3 regions of the Candidatus Poriferisodalis sp. genome follow, and region 1 is predicted to be linked to each of the others. Evidence: predicted binding sites of a transcription regulator. Region 1 holds the regulator's gene; each other region holds the start of a gene.
The links. Region 1 encodes LexA, which represses DNA repair genes until DNA is damaged. Its sites were predicted from a motif close to CGAACNNNNGTTCG; they were not measured.
Positions count from the first base shown of each region.

Region 2: the regulator LexA is predicted to act here: its motif matches at 3,674-3,687, upstream of ACOQPE_RS09445 (error-prone DNA polymerase).
Region 3: the regulator LexA is predicted to act here: its motif matches at 3,109-3,122, upstream of uvrA (excinuclease ABC subunit UvrA).

Region 1 covers NZ_OZ244781.1:2,838,501-2,844,879, forward strand. The annotation lists gene ACOQPE_RS12615 (helix-turn-helix domain-containing protein) at 38-352, shown strand; gene ACOQPE_RS12620 (type II CAAX prenyl endopeptidase Rce1 family protein) at 364-1,155, shown strand; gene cysS (cysteine--tRNA ligase) at 1,225-2,664, shown strand; gene nudC (NAD(+) diphosphatase) at 2,665-3,486, opposite strand; gene lexA (transcriptional repressor LexA) at 3,542-4,198, opposite strand; gene ACOQPE_RS12640 (dihydrofolate reductase family protein) at 4,345-5,073, opposite strand; gene ACOQPE_RS12645 (vitamin B12-dependent ribonucleotide reductase) at 5,309-6,379, shown strand, end outside.
Region 2 covers NZ_OZ244781.1:2,114,855-2,121,233, forward strand. The annotation lists gene ACOQPE_RS09430 (hypothetical protein) at 1-412, opposite strand, end outside; gene ACOQPE_RS09435 (amidase) at 423-1,949, opposite strand; gene ACOQPE_RS09440 (amidase) at 1,991-3,565, opposite strand; gene ACOQPE_RS09445 (error-prone DNA polymerase) at 3,701-6,379, shown strand, end outside.
Region 3 covers NZ_OZ244781.1:3,372,009-3,378,387, forward strand. The annotation lists gene ACOQPE_RS14965 (carboxymuconolactone decarboxylase family protein) at 1-165, opposite strand, end outside; gene uvrA (excinuclease ABC subunit UvrA) at 214-3,066, opposite strand; gene ACOQPE_RS14975 (S-(hydroxymethyl)mycothiol dehydrogenase) at 3,178-4,269, shown strand; gene uvrB (excinuclease ABC subunit UvrB) at 4,266-6,379, opposite strand, start outside.

The sequences.
Region 1 (6,379 bases):
CTCGAGCGCCAACAGCCGACCGACTGCGAGGTGCGAGATGGCTGAGGAGCCGACCGAATCAGGCGACAACGGTGCAGCAGGCGAAGAACAGCACCAGGTTCCCTACGAAGAGATCGTCTGGCTGTCCACGCTGAAGGCCGCAGACCGCATGGGCATCACCACCCGGACGCTGTACCGCTTCATTGACCGGGGTGACCTGCCGGCGTACCGGTTCGGACGTGTCATCCGGTTGCGATTGAGCGATGTGGACACGTTCATCGAGGAATGCAGGGTCGAGCCGGGAAGCCTCGAGCACCTCTATCCCGAAGCCCGCCCGGACGATCCCGACGAAGACGACGAAGAAGCCGGGTAGGTCGACGGCGCTTGAGCAACGAGGGCACTCCACCCGCTGACGCCGGCGCGCCAGGGGGCGTGTGGAGCACGATCAGCCCGCGCTTCGGCGCTCATCCGGACTGGCGCGCCGCCACGAATCGGAGGCACTGGCCCGGGGGCCTCGCCCTGCTGTTCGTCATCGGGCTCGGCGGCTCGCTCGCGTTGCTCGTGGTGTCGCTGCTCGCGGCGCGAACCGGCTATGTGAACACCCTCGAGACCGAGTTGCTCGAACGGCCCCTCGTGGAGCAATTGCTGCTCGTCGCGCTGATCGCGCCCGTGATCGAGGAGTTCGTGTTCCGGCTCCCTCTGGCCGCCCGCCTGCGCCTGGGCGTGCTCGCAGCCACCGGGGCATTCGGGTTGCTGAACTTTGCGGGCGGCGACGGTCCCGTCATCGTCGTTGCGTCCGTCTTCGCCCTCATCGTGCTGCTCTCGGGAGCCCTGTGGATCCAGTCGCTCGTCGCCGGGGTGGCGCGGCCCGAGGCCGCGGTCGATGCCGGGCCGGAGCCTCCGACTTGGCGTGGCAGCGTTGCTCGCTGGTGGGAGGCTCATCCGCGCTGGCCGGTGTGGTGCTCGCTCGCCGCGTTCGGCGTCGTGCATCTCGCCAACTACGACGTGAGCTGGACCTTCGCCACTGTTGTCGTGGCACCGCTGGTGGTGAGCCCGCAGATCTGGCTGGGCCTCATGTTCACCATTGCGCGGGTGCGGTACGGCTGGTGGGCGGGTCTGGTGCTGCACGCGTTCCACAACCTCGCGGTCTGGAGCGTGACCATCGCTGCCGGCTGAAGAGAAAATCCAGGGTTTGCCTCTGAACCGCATCGGTACCCTTGCAGCCCGATCGGGACTCCGGCATCAGTGAGCTTGCAGATCTTCGACACGATGACGCGGCGCAAGACCGCCTTCGTCCCGCGGACGCCGGGCGAGATCTCCATGTATGTCTGCGGTCCGACGGTCTATGACGTGCCCCACCTCGGCCACGGCCGCACTGCGCTGACCTACGACGTCATCCGGCGCTACTTGGAGTGGTCTGGATATGAGGTGACGTTGGCATCGAATGTCACCGACATCGACGACAAGATCGTGGAGCGCGCCCAGCGCGAGCAGCGCTCCGAGGCCGATGTCGCCGCAGAATTCACAGCCGCATATGACGAGCAGATGGATCGGCTCGGCGTGCTGCGGGCCCATTCGCGGCCTCACGCCACACACTTCATCTCGCAGATGATCGACGTGATCGCTGAGCTGCGGTCGCTCGGTGCCGCGTACGACGTGCCGGGCAAGGGCGTGTACTTCGCCGTCGACGCTGCCCCTGGGTACGGCGATTTGGCGGGCCGGACAACCGAGCAGCTCAACGCGGATGCTGGCGCGCGCGTCGACGTCGACCCCGACAAGCGTTCACCGCTGGACTTCGCGCTCTGGAAGGCCGCGCAGCCGGGAGAGCCGCGCTGGGAAACGCCGTGGGGGGAGGGCCGGCCCGGCTGGCACACGGAGTGCGTGGCGATGTCGCTCAGCGCGCTCGGGCCCGGCTTCGACATCCACGGAGGGGGAGACGACCTGGTCTTTCCCCACCACCAGAACGAGTGCGCCCAGGTGACCGCCATGGGCGAGGCGTTTGCCCGCTACTGGGTGCACAGCGCCATGGTGAACGTCGGCAGCCAGAAGATGGCCAAGTCGCTGGGCAACTACACCCAGCTCGCCGAAGCGATCGACGCAGTCGGCCCCCGCGCTGTGCGCCTGCTGGTGCTGCAGACCCACTACCGCCGGACCATGGAGATGGGGTCCGACTCGCTTGAAGCGGCCCGCAGCGCTGTCGGCCGGCTCGATGCGTTCGCCCGCCGGGTCTCCGCTGCAGGCTTCCCGGACGGCATCGAGGCTGCAGTGCGGCGGCCTGACATCGAACGCGGGTCTGTTCCCGACGTGGATGTCGAAGCCGTGACGGCGTTCGCAGCGGCCATGGACGACGATTTCTCCACGCCCACAGCGCTCGACGTGATCTTCCGCCTCGTGCGCCGGGCGAACGCTTCACTCGACGGAGCAGCGCCTGCCGAGGCTTCCCGATCGGCTCGCACGGCACTCCACCTGCTCGGCGTGGTGGGGCTCACCTGCGGTGATGACGGCGGCGAAGATCACCGCGACGGCGGGCTCGCCGATGCCGAGGTGGACGTATTGCTGGCACAGAGGGCTGCGGCGCGATCAGCTCGCGACTTCGACACCGCCGACCGTATCCGGGACGATCTGGCGGCCGCAGGCATCGTCGTCGCCGACGGCCCCGACGGCGCCACCTGGCACCGCGCCTGATCAGCCGGCTGCGGTTCGCTTCAGCCAGTCGTCGATGAGCCAGCCGGCAATCGACATCCCGCCGCGCGGGCACGGGGGCAGGCTGTCTGCGGTGTACCAACCGGCTTCGACGATCTCTTCGGGGTCGATCTCGATCTCGCCGGCTTGCCATTCGCAGGTAAAGCCGCACATCAGCGAGTGCGGGAATGGCCACGGCTGGCTTCCGAAGTAGCGGACGTTGTCGACCGTGATCTGGACTTCCTCGTAGACCTCCCGGGCCACGGCGTCCTCGAGGCTCTCACCGGGTTCGACGAAGCCGGCGAGTGCGCTGTAGAAGCGGCCGGGGAACTGCCGGCCCCAGGCGAGCAACACCTCGGGGCCGCGTTCGACGAGAACGATCATGGCGGGGCTGAGCCTCGGAAACGCCATGTGACCGCAGTTGCTGCAGACTCTTGCCCGATCTGAGGCGTTGGTGTTTGTCAGGCTCCCGCAACGTCCGCAATAGCGATGGGTTCCCTCGAACTCCACGATCGGTGCGGCGCGGCCGGCGATCTGCCAGTGCTCGTCGGGAATGCGGCCGTAGAGCTTGCGCAGCGGCACGGGCTCGAGATCACCCTCGTCCAGCGGCGGCCCGTCGGCCGGATCCATGTCGACAGCCCAGACGCCGAGGCCATCGAGCACGCCGAGAAAAGAGGCGGAAGGCGAGCCATCGCCGACGGGCGCCGTGGGGCTCGCGCACAGGCCGCTGCCCGGCTCGGTGAACACCGTGCCTGAACGGACGGGGATCCACACGCGCGATGTGTCGTCGAGATCGTCAGGCGGCTGGGTCAGAACCGTGAACACCGGTCAAGTTGAGCACACAGCGCTTACAAGCGCCGCTGTGTCGAATTGCCCGCCGCTATAGGCGACGGATGACCGTCACGACCTTTCCGTAGATGGTGACTTCGTCGGCGGGGCGGATGATCGGACCGTGGCTTTGATTTGCCGGTTCGAGGACGACGTTGTCGCCGTCGCGCCGGTAGCGCTTGACGGTGCCCTCTTCGCCATCGATGCCGGCCACGACGATGTCGCCGACCTCCGCGTCGGGCTGGTGGCGCGCCACCACGTAGTCGCGATCCCAGATGCCGACATCGATCATCGAGTCGCCCCGCACTCGCAGCATGAAGAGCTCGCCGCTGCCCGTGAAATCGGCCGGCAGCGGCAGCAGCTCCTCGACGTTCTGCTGGGCGAGCACGTCGGTGCCTGCTGCAACCTCCCCGATGAGCGCCACGTGACGGGCCGGTCGCCGCTCGCCCTTCACTCCTGTCTGCCAGTCGCAGTTGATGATGAGCGCCCTGGGCCGCGATGGGTCGCGCCGGATCCATCCGTCGGCCTCGAGCGTTCGCAGGTGGCGGTGCACGGTCGCAGGCGAGTTGAGATTGACCTCGTTGCCGATCTCGCGGACCGACGGGGGATAGCCGCGCTCGCGCTGCGTCACGTCGATGAAGTCGAGCATGGCGCGCTGACGCTCGTTGAGGTGTGCGATCCGCTGACCTGCGGCACTCGTTGCTTGCATGGTGAACCTTTCGGGTCGGTCCCGGCGCGCCCGGCATCTGCTGCCCGGCCTGATCGGGTGCTCCCATCGAAGGGAAGGAACTCTCGTTCCGATCAGTCAGTACACTAACAACAAATGTTCCAAACAGCGCGCATTTGTTCGATGCTTCAGTGCCGAGAGCGCACCCAGCGCACGAAGAGCACATCGTCGTGGGCGATGACTTGCTCGAGCGCGAATGCGCGGGGCGCGGCGGCCGGCGAGCCGCCGCCGGGCGCAGAGGCGATGCGCGGGGCGTCAGTCGCCACGGCCAGCGGCGCGTGCGTCAGGTTCACCTCGTCGACGAGGTCGGCCGCCAGCAGGCTGGCGTTGAGCGCTGGCCCTCCCTCACAGAGCACAACGCGCGCCCCCAGCGAGCCCAGGTGTCTCAACGACGCAGGCAGATCCACCGAGTCGGTGCCGGCGCGCACGAGCTCCGCGCGGTCGGCCAGCCGTTCTGCGGCGTCGCAGTCTGCGCCGACGGTGGTGACCACCAGCGGCAACGGTGCTGCCGGCGGGTCTGGCGGCTGGCTGAACAGCGGCAAGTCCGGGTCGACGCTGAGCGATCCGCTGACCACGGCAATGCGGGCACCAGATCGCCGCGCCGGGCGGTACCGCTCGGCGTTCGCCGTGCGCGCACCGACCAGGATCGTGTCGGCCTGCGCGCGCAGCGCCCCGAACATCGCCTTGTCGGGTTCGCTCGAGAGCCCCCCCGACACGCCGTCGATCGCTGCGGCCCCGTCGATGCTCGCAACCATGTTGAGCATCACCCAGGGACGATCGGCGTGCGGTGCACGTTGGCGACTGGCGGCGTGCGCAGCGTCGATGGGTTCGGGGGGCAGCGGGTACAGCCGGTGCACGCGGCGAGTCTGCCACCCGTTCGTCCCGGCAGGCGTTGTCGCCGGCGGTTATCCACAGCATCTGCCAGTTATGCACAGGAAAGTCCCCGTGAAGGCCTGTTCATTGCCCCTTTCGTTCCACAGGGGAGCGGCCGTAGCGTGCGCCTGTCACCGTCGGCCGCACGGCCCGCGGGCGCGTCCCGGCGGGTCGACTCCGGTTTGCGACACTGGTGCAGGAGGTCAGCGGTAAGTGGCGATGACCGAGGAGCAGCGGGTGCGGGGCCACGGCCCCGGGCACCGGTCTGCCGGCGCGCCTCTGCGTCTGCAGCGGCATTTCACCGCTGATGGCGCCCATCCCTATGACACGGTGCGGTGGGAGCGCTTCGATGCCTCCATCACGAACGCGGTCGACGGATCGGTTGCGTTCTCGCAGCCCGACGTTGAGTTCCCCGCCGATTGGAGTCCCACGGCGGTCAACATCGTTGCCCAGAAGTACTTCCGCGGCACCATCGGCACGCCGGAGCGGGAGCAGTCGCTGCGCCAAGTCATCGACCGCGTTGCGGGCACCGTCACCCAGTGGGCGGCCAGCGACGGCTATTTCGCATCTCCGGACGAGGCGGCGACATTCGAGGCAGAGCTGGCGTGGCTGCTGGTTCACCAGCGGGTGGCGTTCAACAGCCCGGTCTGGTTCAACATCGGCGTGAAGGGTGTGCCCCAGCAGGCGTCGGCCTGCTTCATCCTTGCTGTCGACGACGAGATGGAATCGATCCTGGACTGGTACGTCACCGAGGGCCGGATCTTCAAGGGCGGCTCGGGCGCCGGGGTAAACCTGTCGGCGCTGCGGGCATCGTGCGAGCCGCTGTCGGGCGGCGGCACGGCGAGCGGCCCGGTCAGCTTCATGCGCGGCGCCGATGCGTCGGCGGGCACCATCCGCAGCGGCGGCAAGACCCGGCGCGCCGCCAAGATGGTCCTGCTCGACGCCGATCATCCCGATGTCGAGGCCTTCGTGTGGTGCAAGGCACGCGAGGAGCGCAAGGCACGCGCCTTGGACGCCGCCGGATTCGACATGGATGTCGACGGCGCCGACTCGTTCTCGGTGCAGTACCAGAATGCGAACAACTCGGTCCGGCTGTCCGACGAGTTCATGGAGGCGGTCGCGGCCGACGGCACTTGGGAGCTGCGGGCGCGCACCACGGGCGAGGTCACCGCCGTCATGCGTGCGCGGGATCTCCTCGGCCAGATTGCCCAAGCGGCCTGGGAATGCGCCGACCCTGGCGTTCAGTTCTCCACCACGATCAACAGCTGGCACACGGCGCCCGCCCACGGC
Region 2 (6,379 bases), 720 kb from region 1:
GTTCGCCGACACCGCTCTCGTCAAGAGACGGCTCGACGGACACCTCCACCCGGGGGCTGTCGGTGCGCAGCACCAGCGTGGCATCGCTGCCCGAACTCCAGCGAGCCACGACGACCGCTCGACGGAAGCTGATGTCGGCCAGCACGAGACCGTCGTCGGTGGCCGCCAGCAGGCGATGCACGTTGAACAGGAGCTGGTGCGCGACTACTGCCGCCACGATCACCAGCCAGCCGATGCCCCACGCAATCGCCAAGCCGGCTCCGAGGGCGAATGCGGCGACCCGCACGATCATGATTCGTCGGTGTGCTCGGGCGGTCTCGGTGTCGGTGACGACCACGGCACTGCGCACGCCGACACCCAGCTCGCCGAGCAGCTCCACCGCCCGTTCGAGGGCCCGGTCTGACGGATTCATGACGCGCGCGTCACGGCGATTCCGGCGGCAGGTCACCCAGCGAGATGAAACCGTCGGCGTTGGAGATCTGCTGTGCAACGGCGAGCAGGAGACGCTCGCCTCCGTGCGCCGCGTGCAGCTGCACACCCAGTGGCAGCCCGTCGGCGTCGACCGCAGTCGGCAGCGAGATGGCCGGCTGCCCGCTGACGTTGGCCTGGTTCACGAAGGCGGCCAGCTCGGCGATCCGTCGGGCGCCGTCGGCCGGATCGGCCAGGTAGCCGAGGGGCGGCGTCACGTCCGCGAGCACGGGGGTCATCAGCAGGTCGAAGCCGTCGCCCTCTGGCGTGTTCGTCCCGGTGGGGGCATCGGCGTTCCAGAACGCCATGACGCGCCTGCGCCAGCGAGCGAGCTCCTCGAGCGCTTGCACATACATGGATGCAGGCAGCGATGCGCCCAGCTCCGCCGACCACCAGTTGGCGGGCTCGACATCGTCGGATGTCATCGGGCGTCCCAGCCGTTCTTCCCACCCGGCGAGCTCGGTTGCCATGCCGACCGTGCGCACCACAATCGTGTGGTCGGCGAGTTCGGCGCTGAACCAGCCGTCGGGCGCCGTGTCTGGCTCGATGCGGTGGCCGAGCCGGGCGAGCAGGTCGGCCGCCTGTTCGACAGCTCGTCGTACCGGCGGGCTCGCACGTCCGGGACTGCCCGTCGACACGGCGATGCGCAGCGGCGGCAGCGGGACGGTCAGCGCGCCGGCAAACGACTCGTCGGGGCCAAGCGGGGGAGCGATGTAGGGATCGCCCGGTGCGGGGCGGCTGATGATGTCGAGGCACCGTGCGGCATCGCGCACCGTCCGCGTGAGCATGCCGTCCACTGCAAAGCCGCCGCGGTGTTCGCCGAGGCGCGGCGCGGTCGAGGCCCGGCCCCGGGTCGGCTTCAGCCCCACCAGGCCGCACGCAGCCGCGGGAACGCGGATCGAGCCGCCGCCGTCGTTGCCGTGTGCGACCGGCACGATGCCTGCCGCAACGGCGGCCGCCGAGCCGCCGCTGGAACCACCGGGCGAGCGGCCGAGCGACCACGGGTTGGCCGTCGGGCCGTAAGCATCCGGCTCGGTGGTGATGGTGGTACCGAACTCGGGCGTGTTCGTGCGCCCCACCGAGACCAACCCGGCGCCGCGCAGCAGGCCGTAGAGGTGGCTGTCGAGCGAGCCTCGCCAGCCCAGGTCCACCAGGAAACGGGCGCCGGCGTGGTGAAACTCACCGGCCTGCTCGCAGCCGAGGTCTTTGATCGCCATGGGCACGCCGTCGAACGGCACGCCGGTGTCCGACATGTCGCCGAGCGCATCGCCGTCGGCCCGTCGCCGCGACCAGCGTTGCGCCGAGGCTTCCGCCTCGGCGAGCGCCCGCTCGGGGCGGGGATGGATGACCGCGTTCAACGCCGGATGCAGTCGCTCCATCCGTTCGAGCGCAGCCTGCATCGCCTCAGTGGGGTCGGCCTCGCCTGTGGAGAATGCCTGCGCCAGCGCCGTGGCGTCGGTGAAGCGGTGGTCAGCAGACATGTCCCCGCTTCTCAGCCTCTCGACTTCTCAGCAGCCGGGGATCATGCGCCGCCGGCCCACAGACTCGGCATGCGGCCCGCCCACGGGGCCGCCCGCTCGAGCTGGCCGGCCAGCGAGAGCAGCATCTCCTCGCTGGCGTGCGCGCCCACGAACTGCACGCCTATGGGCAGATTTCCTGAGAACGTGCGCGCATTGGTGCGCCTTCTCGTCGAGTCACCTGTTGCTTCCCGCTCCTGTTCGCTGCGCTCACGGGCCGCTCGGGCCCCGGCTTCGCCGTTCGGCTCAGCCTCTGGCGCCCAATGCAGGGGCACCGACATCGCCGGCTGGCCGGTCACGTTGAACTGCGGGGTGAACTGCAGCAGGTCGTTCAGCCGGCCGCGGCCGGTTTCGGGATTGCGCAATTCGCCGAGGCGAGGCGGCGGCTCGGCCATGATCGGCGACACCAGCACATCGTGGTCAGCCCACCAGGCAGCGAGCCGCCGTGTCCAGGCATGGCACCACTCGAGCGCCGACACGTACTGCGCCCCGCTGACCTCGCGCCCGATGTTCATGAGCGCCCACGTATCGCCTTCCATATCGGCACGGCTCATGTGCCGGCCCAAGACCTCTTCGAAGCCAGCAAGCATGACGACGTTCTGCGCGGACACGATCGTGCGAAAGTGCTCGAAGAACTCTGCGTGGAACAGCTCGGCAGGCGCTGAATAGCTGACGTGGTGTCCGAGGCTCTCCAGCAGTCTGCCGGCGTTCTCGACCGCTTGGCTGCATGCGGCGTCCACCGGTCCCCAATCGGAGTGCGGGCACAGTCCGATCCGGAGCGTCCGCGGTTCGCGTGCCGCCGCGGACTCGAACGTGCCTGACGGCGGTGGTGCCCAGTAGGGGTCGCCGGGCCACGGCCGGCTGATGCCGTCGAGCACCCGGGCGCTGTCGCGCACGCTGCGGCTGACGACGCCGTCGACACTCCAGCCGGCCCAGCCGTCTCCCGAATCGGGACCCAGCGACACCCGGCCCCGGTTCGGCTTCAGCCCGAACAGCCCGCAGTTGGCGGCGGGCACACGGATCGAGCCGCCCCCGTCGTTGGCGTGGGCGATGGGCACAATGCCCGCGGCCACCGCCGCTGCGGACCCGCCGCTGGACCCGCCGGTCGAATGGCCGGTGTTCCAGGGATTGGCTGCCGGCCCATACGCCAGCGGCTCGGTGGTGATGGTGAGGCCGAATTCCGGAGTGTTCGTCCGGCCGAAGTTCACCAGTCCCAGCTCGGCGAACATCGTGGCGAGATGAGCGGTGCTCGACGCCGCGTACCCCGCCTCTTTGAGCGCGGCGTTGCCGGCGTGGTACGGCTGTCCCTGCGTCGTGCAGGTCAGGTCTTTGGTGAGGAATGGGACACCTGCCAACGAACCGCCGGTCTCGCCGGCGCTGCGTGCGGCATCGAGCTGTTCGGCCGCACGGCGGGCGCTGTCGTCGAGCCGTCCGATGATGGCGTTGATCTCCGGGTTCACCCGGTCTGCCCGGGAGGTGGCCTCGGCCAGCAGTTCGACCGCCGAAGCTTCGCCCGAGGCGAACAGCTCGGCGGTGGCTACGCCGTCAGGCAAGTTTCCGGCGGGTGATGTCTCAACCATGGGCGCAACGTAGTGCGGTTGCCGGCCGGGTGAGAGTTCGGGCTCAAGAGCTGAGGCCAGAGGCGAAACCGTTGGAGAGAACTTGCGTTCTCAAAAACTGTTGTTCTTAGAACTGTTGTTCGTTATTGTCGTGCCGTGGGTTTTACGAATCCGGGAATTCCCTGGACCGAGCTGGAGCGGCGGTTGTCCGACCGGCTGCCATTTCCCGGCCGGCCCGGTGAGGGCCGGCGCATCAAACACAGCTATGGCGAAAGCCTCGCTGCCGGCGGCGAGCGGGTCGGGCCTGTCGCCCGACCGCGGCCGGCGGAGCCCACGGTGCCGTATGCGGAGCTGCACGCTCATTCCAACTTCAGCTTCCTTGACGGGGCGTCGAGTCCGGGCGAGCTGGTGGACGAAGCAGTGCGGCTGGGGCTCGAAGCACTGGCGCTGACCGATCACAACGGGTTCTACGGGGTGGTCCGCTTTGCAGAGGCTGCCGCCGAAGCCGGGCTGCCGACGGTGTTCGGCACTGAGCTGACGCTCGACGCGTATGGCGCCGACGAGTTGACGCTCGACGCTCATGGCGCCGGCAGTTCGGCGCCCCCCAAGCGCAGGCGAGTGCCGCGGGTACGTCCTGAGCGCACCGGATGTGCCGACCCCGTGGGCTCTCATGTGGTGGTGCTGGCCCGCTCGCCGGCGGGGTACGCCGCGCTGGGCGAGTTGATCTCGGCAGCGCAGATGGCGGGCCGCAAGCACGCTCCGCGCTTGAGCACCGGCGAATTCCTCGCAGCCGCAGCGGCACACCGCGACGAGTGGGCGATCCTCACCGGGCACCGCAAGGGCGCTGTTCCCGCAGCGCTCATGGCCGAAGGAAGGAGTGGCGGGCCACGCGCTGCAGCCGCTCAACTCGACCGTCTCATCACCGCAGCCGGCCGTCACAATGTCTTCGTCGAGCTGTGGGACCACGGCCACCCGCTCGATAGCGACCGCAACGACGCGCTGGCTGAATTGGCTGTGCGAGCCGGTGTCGAGCCGGTCTGTACCAACGGCGTCCACTACGCCACCCCCGCCGGGCGGCGGCTGGCTGTCGCTCTGGCCGCGGTGCGAGCCCGGCGCAGCCTCGACGAGCTGGATGGCTGGCTGCCGCCAGCAGCGACAGCGCACGTGCGATCCGGTGCCGAGCAGGCCCGTCGGTTCGCCCGCTGGCCGGGTGTGGTGAGTACTGCTGCGCAGCTCGGTCGCGACTGCGCATTCGATCTGTCGCTGGTTGCGCCCAACCTGCCGCCGTACCCCTGTCCCGACGGTCACGACGAGATGTCATACCTGCGGCACCTCGTGGCTCAGCGGGCACAGTGGCGGTACGGCACCCCTGAGAGCGAGCGGGTGCCGGGGGCGTGGGCGCAGCTCAATCACGAGCTCGACCTCATCGAACAGCTCGGCTTCGCCGGTTACTTCCTGGTGGTGTACGACATCGTGTCGTTCTGCCGTAGTCGCGACATCTACTGCCAGGGTCGCGGCTCGGCCTCGAACTCGGCGGTCTGCTACGCGCTCGGTATCACCAATGTCGACTCGGTCGATCTGGGGCTGCTGTTCGAGCGCTTCCTGTCGCCCGAGCGCGACGGGCCGCCCGACATCGACATCGACATCGAGAGCGGTCGCCGTGAGGAAGCCATCCAGTACGTGTACGAGCGCTACGGCCGTGCTCACACGGCGCAGGTGGCGAACGTCATCACCTACCGGGCGCGCTCGTCGGTGCGCGACATGGCCCGGGCCCTGGGCTGGGAGCCCGGCCAAGCCGATGCCTGGTCGAAGTCACTGGACAGGTACAGCCCGCTGCCCACCTCGAACGGTGCATCGAACGGGTTGGCGGCCCAGCCCCATCGGGCAGGCCGGCCCCGTGCACGCGACTGGCGCGACGCCGGGCCTGAGCCGACAGGCAACGGGTCCAACCCGTCCGGCCCCAGCCAGTCACAGCACAATGAGGCCGGCATTCCCGCCAACGTGGCAGAGCTGGCCGCTGCGCTCGAAGGGGCGCCGCGCCACCTCGGTATCCACTCGGGCGGCATGGTCATCTGCGACCGGCCGGTGACCCATGTCTGCCCCACCGAATGGGCCACCAAGGCAGACCGCTCGGTGCTGCAGTGGGACAAGGACGACTGCGCAGCAGTCGGGCTGGTGAAGTTCGACCTGCTCGGGCTGGGAATGCTGTCGGCCCTGCACCACGCCGTCGACCTGATTGCTGATGCGCATCACACGAACGTCGACATCGGCCTGCTGCCCCAGGAAGACGAGGTCTACGACATGCTCTGCCGCGCCGACAGCATCGGCGTCTTCCAGGTGGAATCACGCGCCCAGATGGCCACGCTGCCGCGGCTGCGCCCCCGCTGCTTCTACGACCTGGTGGTAGAGGTGGCGCTCATCCGCCCCGGGCCCATCCAGGGCGGCTCGGTGCATCCCTACATCCGGCGCCGCAACGGCGAAGAGCCGATCACCTACCTGCACCCCCTGCTGGAGAACTCGCTCGCCAAGACGCTGGGCATCCCGCTGTTCCAGGAGCAGCTCATGCAGATAGCCATCGACGTCGCCGGGTTCACACCCGCCGAGGCCGACGAGCTGCGTCAGGCCATGGGTTCCAAGCGGTCCCGCGAGCGGATGGGCCGCTTGCGCGAGCGCCTGTTCAGCGGCATGGCCTCCCGGGGGCTGGTCGGCGATGTGGCCGAGCGGGTTTGGGAGAAGATGGTCGCCTTCGCCGACTACGGCTTCCCCGAGAGCCACTCGGTGTCGTTCGCTCACCTGGTGTATGCCTCGTCGTGGATCAAGCTGCACTACCCGGCA
Region 3 (6,379 bases), 530 kb from region 1:
GGGTCCCCCGATGGCAGGCGCCCGTACCCACACCCCATAGGGGCCCACGATGCTCTTGACGTTCAGATCGGAGGTCGCCGCGCTGCGCGGACCGCTGCGCAAGGCCTCATAGACCTCGCGCCCGCCGCCGGTCAACTCTTCGGGTGTGATCTCGGGCAGTCTCATCTGCGTCCTCTTTCGCTCGTGGGATTGGGGGGATTGGTACGGGGAAGCTCAGCCGACGAGCGGCGCCAGGTAGCGGCCGGTATGGGACTCGGGCGTCGCCGCGACCTGTTCTGGTGTGCCAGCGGCCACCACGGTGCCGCCGCCGATGCCGCCCTCGGGACCCATGTCCACGATCCAGTCGGCGGTCTTGATCACGTCGAGATTGTGCTCGATGACCACCACGGTGTTGCCGCCCGACACGAGCCGGTCGAGCACGCCCAGCAGGCGCCGGATGTCCTCGAAGTGCAAGCCGGTGGTGGGCTCGTCGAGGATGTAGATGGTGTGGCCGGTGGACCGTTTCGACAGCTCGCTGGCGAGCTTCACCCGCTGCGCCTCGCCGCCGGACAGCGTGGTGGCGGGCTGCCCCAGCCGGATATAGCCCAGGCCCACGTCGACGAGCGTCTGCATGTGGCGGCGGATGGGCGGCTGGGCCGAGAAGAACTCCAGGGCGTCCTCGCAAGGCATGTTGAGCACGTCCGCGATCGTCATGCCCTTGAACCGGATCTCGAGCGTCTCGCGGTTGTACCGGGCGCCCTTGCACACTTCGCAGGGCACGTACACATCGGGCAGGAAGTGCATTTCGATCTTGATGGTCCCGTCGCCCGAACAGGCCTCGCAGCGCCCGCCCTTGACGTTGAAGCTGAACCGCCCCGGCAGGTAGCCCCGCACCTTCGCCTCGTTGGTGGCCGCGTAGAGCTTGCGGATGTGGTCGAAGACGCCGGTGTAGGTAGCCGGATTCGACCGGGGCGTGCGGCCGATCGGCGATTGATCGATGTCGATGACCTTGTCGAGCGCTTCGGCGCCCTCGATTGCCGTGTGCAGGCCGGGCACCTGCTTGGACGAGTAGATCCGCTGCATCAGCGCCTTGTAGAGGATCTCGTTGACCAGCGTGCTCTTGCCCGAGCCCGACACGCCGGTCACGCAGATGAAACAGCCCAAGGGGAATTCGACGTCGATCTTTCGCAGGTTGTGCTCCCGTGCGCCCCGAACGGTGAGGCGGTCGTCGCCTCGGGGCCGGCGCAGCGACGGCATCGGGATCTCCCGCACGCCGGCGAGGTACTCCCCCGTCACCGATCCCGGTGCGCCCGCCAAACCGTCCACCGGCCCGCTGTAGACGATCTCGCCGCCGTGCTCACCGGCGCCTGGCCCGATGTCGACCACCCAGTCCGCAACCGAGATGGTCTCCAGATCGTGCTCCACCACCAGCACGGTGTTGCCGAGATCGCGCAGATGCAGCAGCGTGTCGATCAAGCGGCGGTTGTCGCGCTGGTGCAGCCCGATTGACGGCTCGTCGAGCACGTACAGCACGCCTTCCAGTCCGCTGCCGATCTGGCTCGCCAACCGGATGCGCTGCGCCTCGCCGCCGGCCAGCGTGGCCGCCGAGCGGTTCAGCGTCAGGTAGTCGAGGCCGACGTCGAGCAGGAAGTTCAGCCGAGCATCGATCTCCTTGATGATCGGTGCGGCGATGATGCGCTGCCGCTCCGTGAGGTCCAGGCCGTCGACGATCTTCGCTGCCTCGCCGATGGACGCCGAGCAGAGCTCGAAGATGTTCCGGCCGGCGACGCGTACGGCCAGCGACACCTCGTTGAGCCGCGCGCCGTGGCAGGTACCGCACGGCACCTCGCGCATGTAGCCCTCGATGCGGTTGCGCGACCAGTCGCTCTCGGTGTCGGCATGGCGACGCCGCAGGAACGGGATGACGCCCTCGTAGCGAGTGGTGTAGCTGCGCGAGCGGCCATAGCGATTGCGATAGCGCACGGTGATCTGCTCGCCGGCCGGCGCTCCCTCGAGCAGCAGCGTGCGCTGGCCCGCTTCCAGCTCGGCCCACGGCACATCGAGCGGGATGCCTTGCTGCTCGCCGACCGCTTCGAGCAGCCGGGTGAACCACTTGCCGGTTGCTCCCGCCCACGGGGCGAGCGCACCAGCCGCCACCGACAGCTCCGTGTTCGGCACCACCAGCTCGGGATCCACCTCGTACCGGGTGCCCAGGCCATCGCAGGTCTGGCAGGCGCCGTACGGGGAGTTGAACGAGAAGTTGCGTGGCGCCAGCTCCTCGAACGAACGGCCGCTGCTTGGCGAGAACAGGTGCTGGCTGAATGTCAGCATCTCCGATTCGTCGGCCTCGCCGTTGCCGGACGGAACCTGGCGAATCCACACGTGGCCATCCGCCAGCCCCAGCGCTGCCTCGACCGATTCGGCGAGGCGCTGGGAGATATCGCCACGCATGACCAGCCGGTCGACGATGACCTCGATGTCATGGTTGACGTAGCGATCCAGTCGCTCGATCTCATCGGTGCTGCCGAGCTCCAGCACCGAGCCGTCGACACGCACGCGGGCGTAACCCTGCCGGGCGAAGTCGCCGAGCTGCGTGTGATAGTCGCCCTTGCGTCCGCGCACCACCGGGGCAAGCACTTCGAAACGGGAGCCTTCGGCGAGCTCCATGATCCGATCCACGATCTGCTGCGCTGTCTGTCGCTCGACGATCTCGCCCGTCTGCGGGTCGTGCTGGATGCCGATGCGGGCGTAGAGCAGCCGCAGATAGTCGTACACCTCGGTGATCGTTCCGACGGTGGAACGAGGGTTGCGGCTGGCGCTCTTCTGGTCGATGGAGATGGCCGGCGACAGGCCTTCGAGGAAATCCACGTCGGGCTTGTCCATCTGGCCCAGGAACTGGCGTGCATAGGCCGACAGCGACTCGACGTAGCGCCGCTGTCCCTCGGCGTAGATGGTGTCGAAGGCCAGCGACGACTTGCCGCTGCCCGACAGCCCGGTGAACACGATCATGCGATCGCGGGGCAACTCCACATTGACATTGCGCAGGTTGTGCTCGCGCGCCCCGCGGACGATCAGCCGCTCACCCATTCGGGTGGAGCCTACCGGCGACCCCGCCGGTCATCCCGGACACAAACACAAGTTCGTACGCCAATCCGCCCACGCTCTGAGGGCGCAACCGGCAGAAGTAGGGTCGCGGTCATGCCACATGAAGTACAAGGTGTCGTAGCCGCAGCGGTCGGCGAGCCGGTCACGGTCGAGACGATCGTGGTCCCCGACCCCGGTCCCGGTGAGGTAATCGTCGACGTCCAAGCATGCGGCGTGTGCCACACCGACCTGCACTACCGCGAGGGCGCCATCAACGATGAGTTCCCGTTCCTGCTCGGGCACGAAGCCGCAGGCGTCGTGTCAGAAGTCGGCGACGGCGTCACCAATGTCGCCGTCGGCGATTTCGTGATACTGAATTGGCGCGCCGTCTGCGGCCTCTGCCGGTCGTGCCAGCGTGGCCGCCCGTGGTACTGCTTCGCCACGCACAACGCGTCGCAGAAGATGACCCTTGACGGCGTCGAGCTGTCGCCCGCGCTGGGTATCGGTGCGTTCGCCGAGAAAACCCTGGTGGCCGCAGGACAGGCCACCAAGGTGGACCCTGCGGCCCCGCCCCAGGTTGCTGGTCTCATCGGCTGCGGGGTCATGGCCGGCTTGGGTGCCGCGATGAACACCGGCGGCGTCGGCCGCGGCGACAGCGTGGCCGTATTCGGATGCGGCGGCGTGGGCGATGCCGCAATCTGCGGCTCCCGGTTGGCCGGAGCGCACACGATCATCGGCATCGACCTGGACGACCGCAAGCTCGACTGGGCCCGCGAGTTCGGCGCCACCCACACCGTCAACTCGGCAGGCCTCAGCAACGATGAGGTCGTCGAGGCGATCCGCGAGCTGACCGACGGCAACGGCGTGGATGTGGCCATCGAGGCCGTGGGCTTGCCCCAGACCTACGAGCAGGCCTTCTATGCCCGCGACCTGGCGGGCACCGTGGTGCTGGTGGGTGTGCCGAACCCGACCATGAAGATCGAGCTGCCGATGATCGAGGTGTTCGGGCGCGGCGGCTCGCTCAAGAGCTCGTGGTACGGCGACTGCCTGCCAAGCCGTGACTTTCCCATGCTCATCGACCTCCACCTGCAGGACCGCCTGCCGCTGGACAAGTTCGTCAGCGAGACGATCGGGATTGCAGGCGTCGAGGAGGCGTTCGAGAAGATGGAGCACGGCGAGGTGCTGCGCTCCGTCGTCATGCTCTAGGCGCTGGCGTCGCGCAGGTCTCGGCGGAGCTCCCTGAGCTCGTCTCGCAGGCGGGCTGCGTACTCGAATCGCAGGTCGGCGGCGGCTTCGGCCATCTCCTCCTCCAGCGAGGCGATGAGGCGTGTCAGGTCATCGGCCGGCAGGTCGCCGTAGGCAGCCTTCATCCGTTCGGCGTTCACGCGGCCCGACACCAGCTTCTCGGGCACCGGTGCCGTCTCGGCCGGGCCTCGCAGCACCTCGAGGATGTCGGTGACGGCCTTGCGGATCGTCTGCGGGTCGATGCCATGCTCGGCGTTGTACGCCTGCTGCAAGCCCCGCCGCCGGTTGGTCTCGGACACGGCGCGGTGCATCGACGGCGTGAACTCGTCGGCGTACATCACCACCTGGCCGTCGACGTTGCGTGCCGCTCGCCCGATGGTCTGGATGAGCGACGTCTCGCTGCGCAGGAACCCCTCCTTGTCGGCATCCAGGATCGCCACGAGGCTCACTTCGGGCAGGTCCAGGCCTTCTCGCAGCAGGTTGATGCCCACCAGCACGTCGAAATGGCCGAGCCGCAGATCGCGGAGGATCTCGATCCGCTCAATGGTGTCGATCTCGCTGTGCAGGTAGCGCACCCGCACGCCGAGCTCGAGCAGGTAGTCGGTGAGGTCCTCGGCCATCTTCTTGGTGAGCGTCGTCACGAGCACCCGCTGGCCCTGCTCGGTGACCCGCTCGATCTCGCCCATCAGGTCGTCGATCTGGCCCTTCGTCGGGCGCACCACGATCTCGGGATCCACCAGACCGGTCGGCCGGACGATCTGCTCCACCACCTGGCCACTCGTCCGCAGCTCGTACTCCCCCGGGGTGGCCGACAGGAACACCACTTGATTCAGCCGGTCCATCACCTCGTCGAAGCGCAGGGGCCGGTTGTCGCGCGCGGAAGGCAGCCGGAAGCCGTGCTCTACCAGGGTGTCCTTGCGCCGCCGGTCGCCGGCGAACTGACCGTGCAGCTGAGGAACGGCGACATGGCTCTCGTCGATGACCAGCAGGTAGTCGTCGGGGAAGAAGTCCAGCAGGGTGTACGGCGGCTCGTCATACACCCGGCCGTCGAGATGCATCGAGTAGTTCTCGACGCCGTTGCAATAGCCCAACTCGGCCAGCATCTCGAGGTCGTACTCGGTGCGCATCCGCAACCGCTGCGCCTCGAGCAGCTTGTTCTCCTTCTCGAAGAGCTGCAGCCGCTCGGCAAGCTCGGCCTCGATCTTGGCGATCGCCGTCCGCATCTTGTCTTCGCCGGTGACGTAGTGCGACGCCGGGAAGACAGTGACCTCTTCGAGCTCGCCGAGACGCTCGCCGGTCACCGGGTCGATGCGGCTGATGCGATCTATCTCGTCGCCGAACAGCTCCACCCGCACCAGGAACTCCTCGTAGGCAGGGTGGATTTCGAGCGTGTCGCCGCGAACCCGGAAGCGGCCCCGGACCAGGTTCGTGTCGTTGCGCTCGTATTGCATGTCGACGAGCCGGCGCAGCACAGCACGCTGGTCGACCATCTCGCCCACGCGCAGGTACAGCATCTGGCGCAGGTATTCCTCCGGTGCGCCCAACCCGTAGATGGCCGAGACCGATGCCACCACGATCACGTCCCGGCGGGTCAACAGGGCCGCCGTGGCCGAGTGCCGCAGCCGATCGATCTCGTCGTTGATGCTGGAGTCTTTCTCGATGTAGGTGTCCGAGGCCGGCATGTATGCCTCGGGCTGGTAGTAGTCGTAGTAGGAGACGAAGTACTCCACACGATTGTCGGGGAAGAACTCACGGAACTCGTTCGCAAGCTGTGCCGCCAACGACTTGTTGGGAGCGAGCACCAGTGTCGGACGCTGCGCCCGCTCGATCGTCCACGCGATCGTGGCGCTCTTGCCCGAGCCGGTGATGCCCAGCAGCGTCTGGAACCGGTCGCCGCGGATGACGCCGTCCGCGAGCTGGACCACGGCGCGCGGCTGATCGCCGGCCGGCTCGAAGCCTGCGCTGACCCGGAACGGATGGGCGGCAGTCGGCGCCGGAAGCCAAGGACGAGCTTGCCGCGACCTGTCCTCGCCGGGCTCGCCATGAGGCGGGGCCGTCGACACCGATGCCA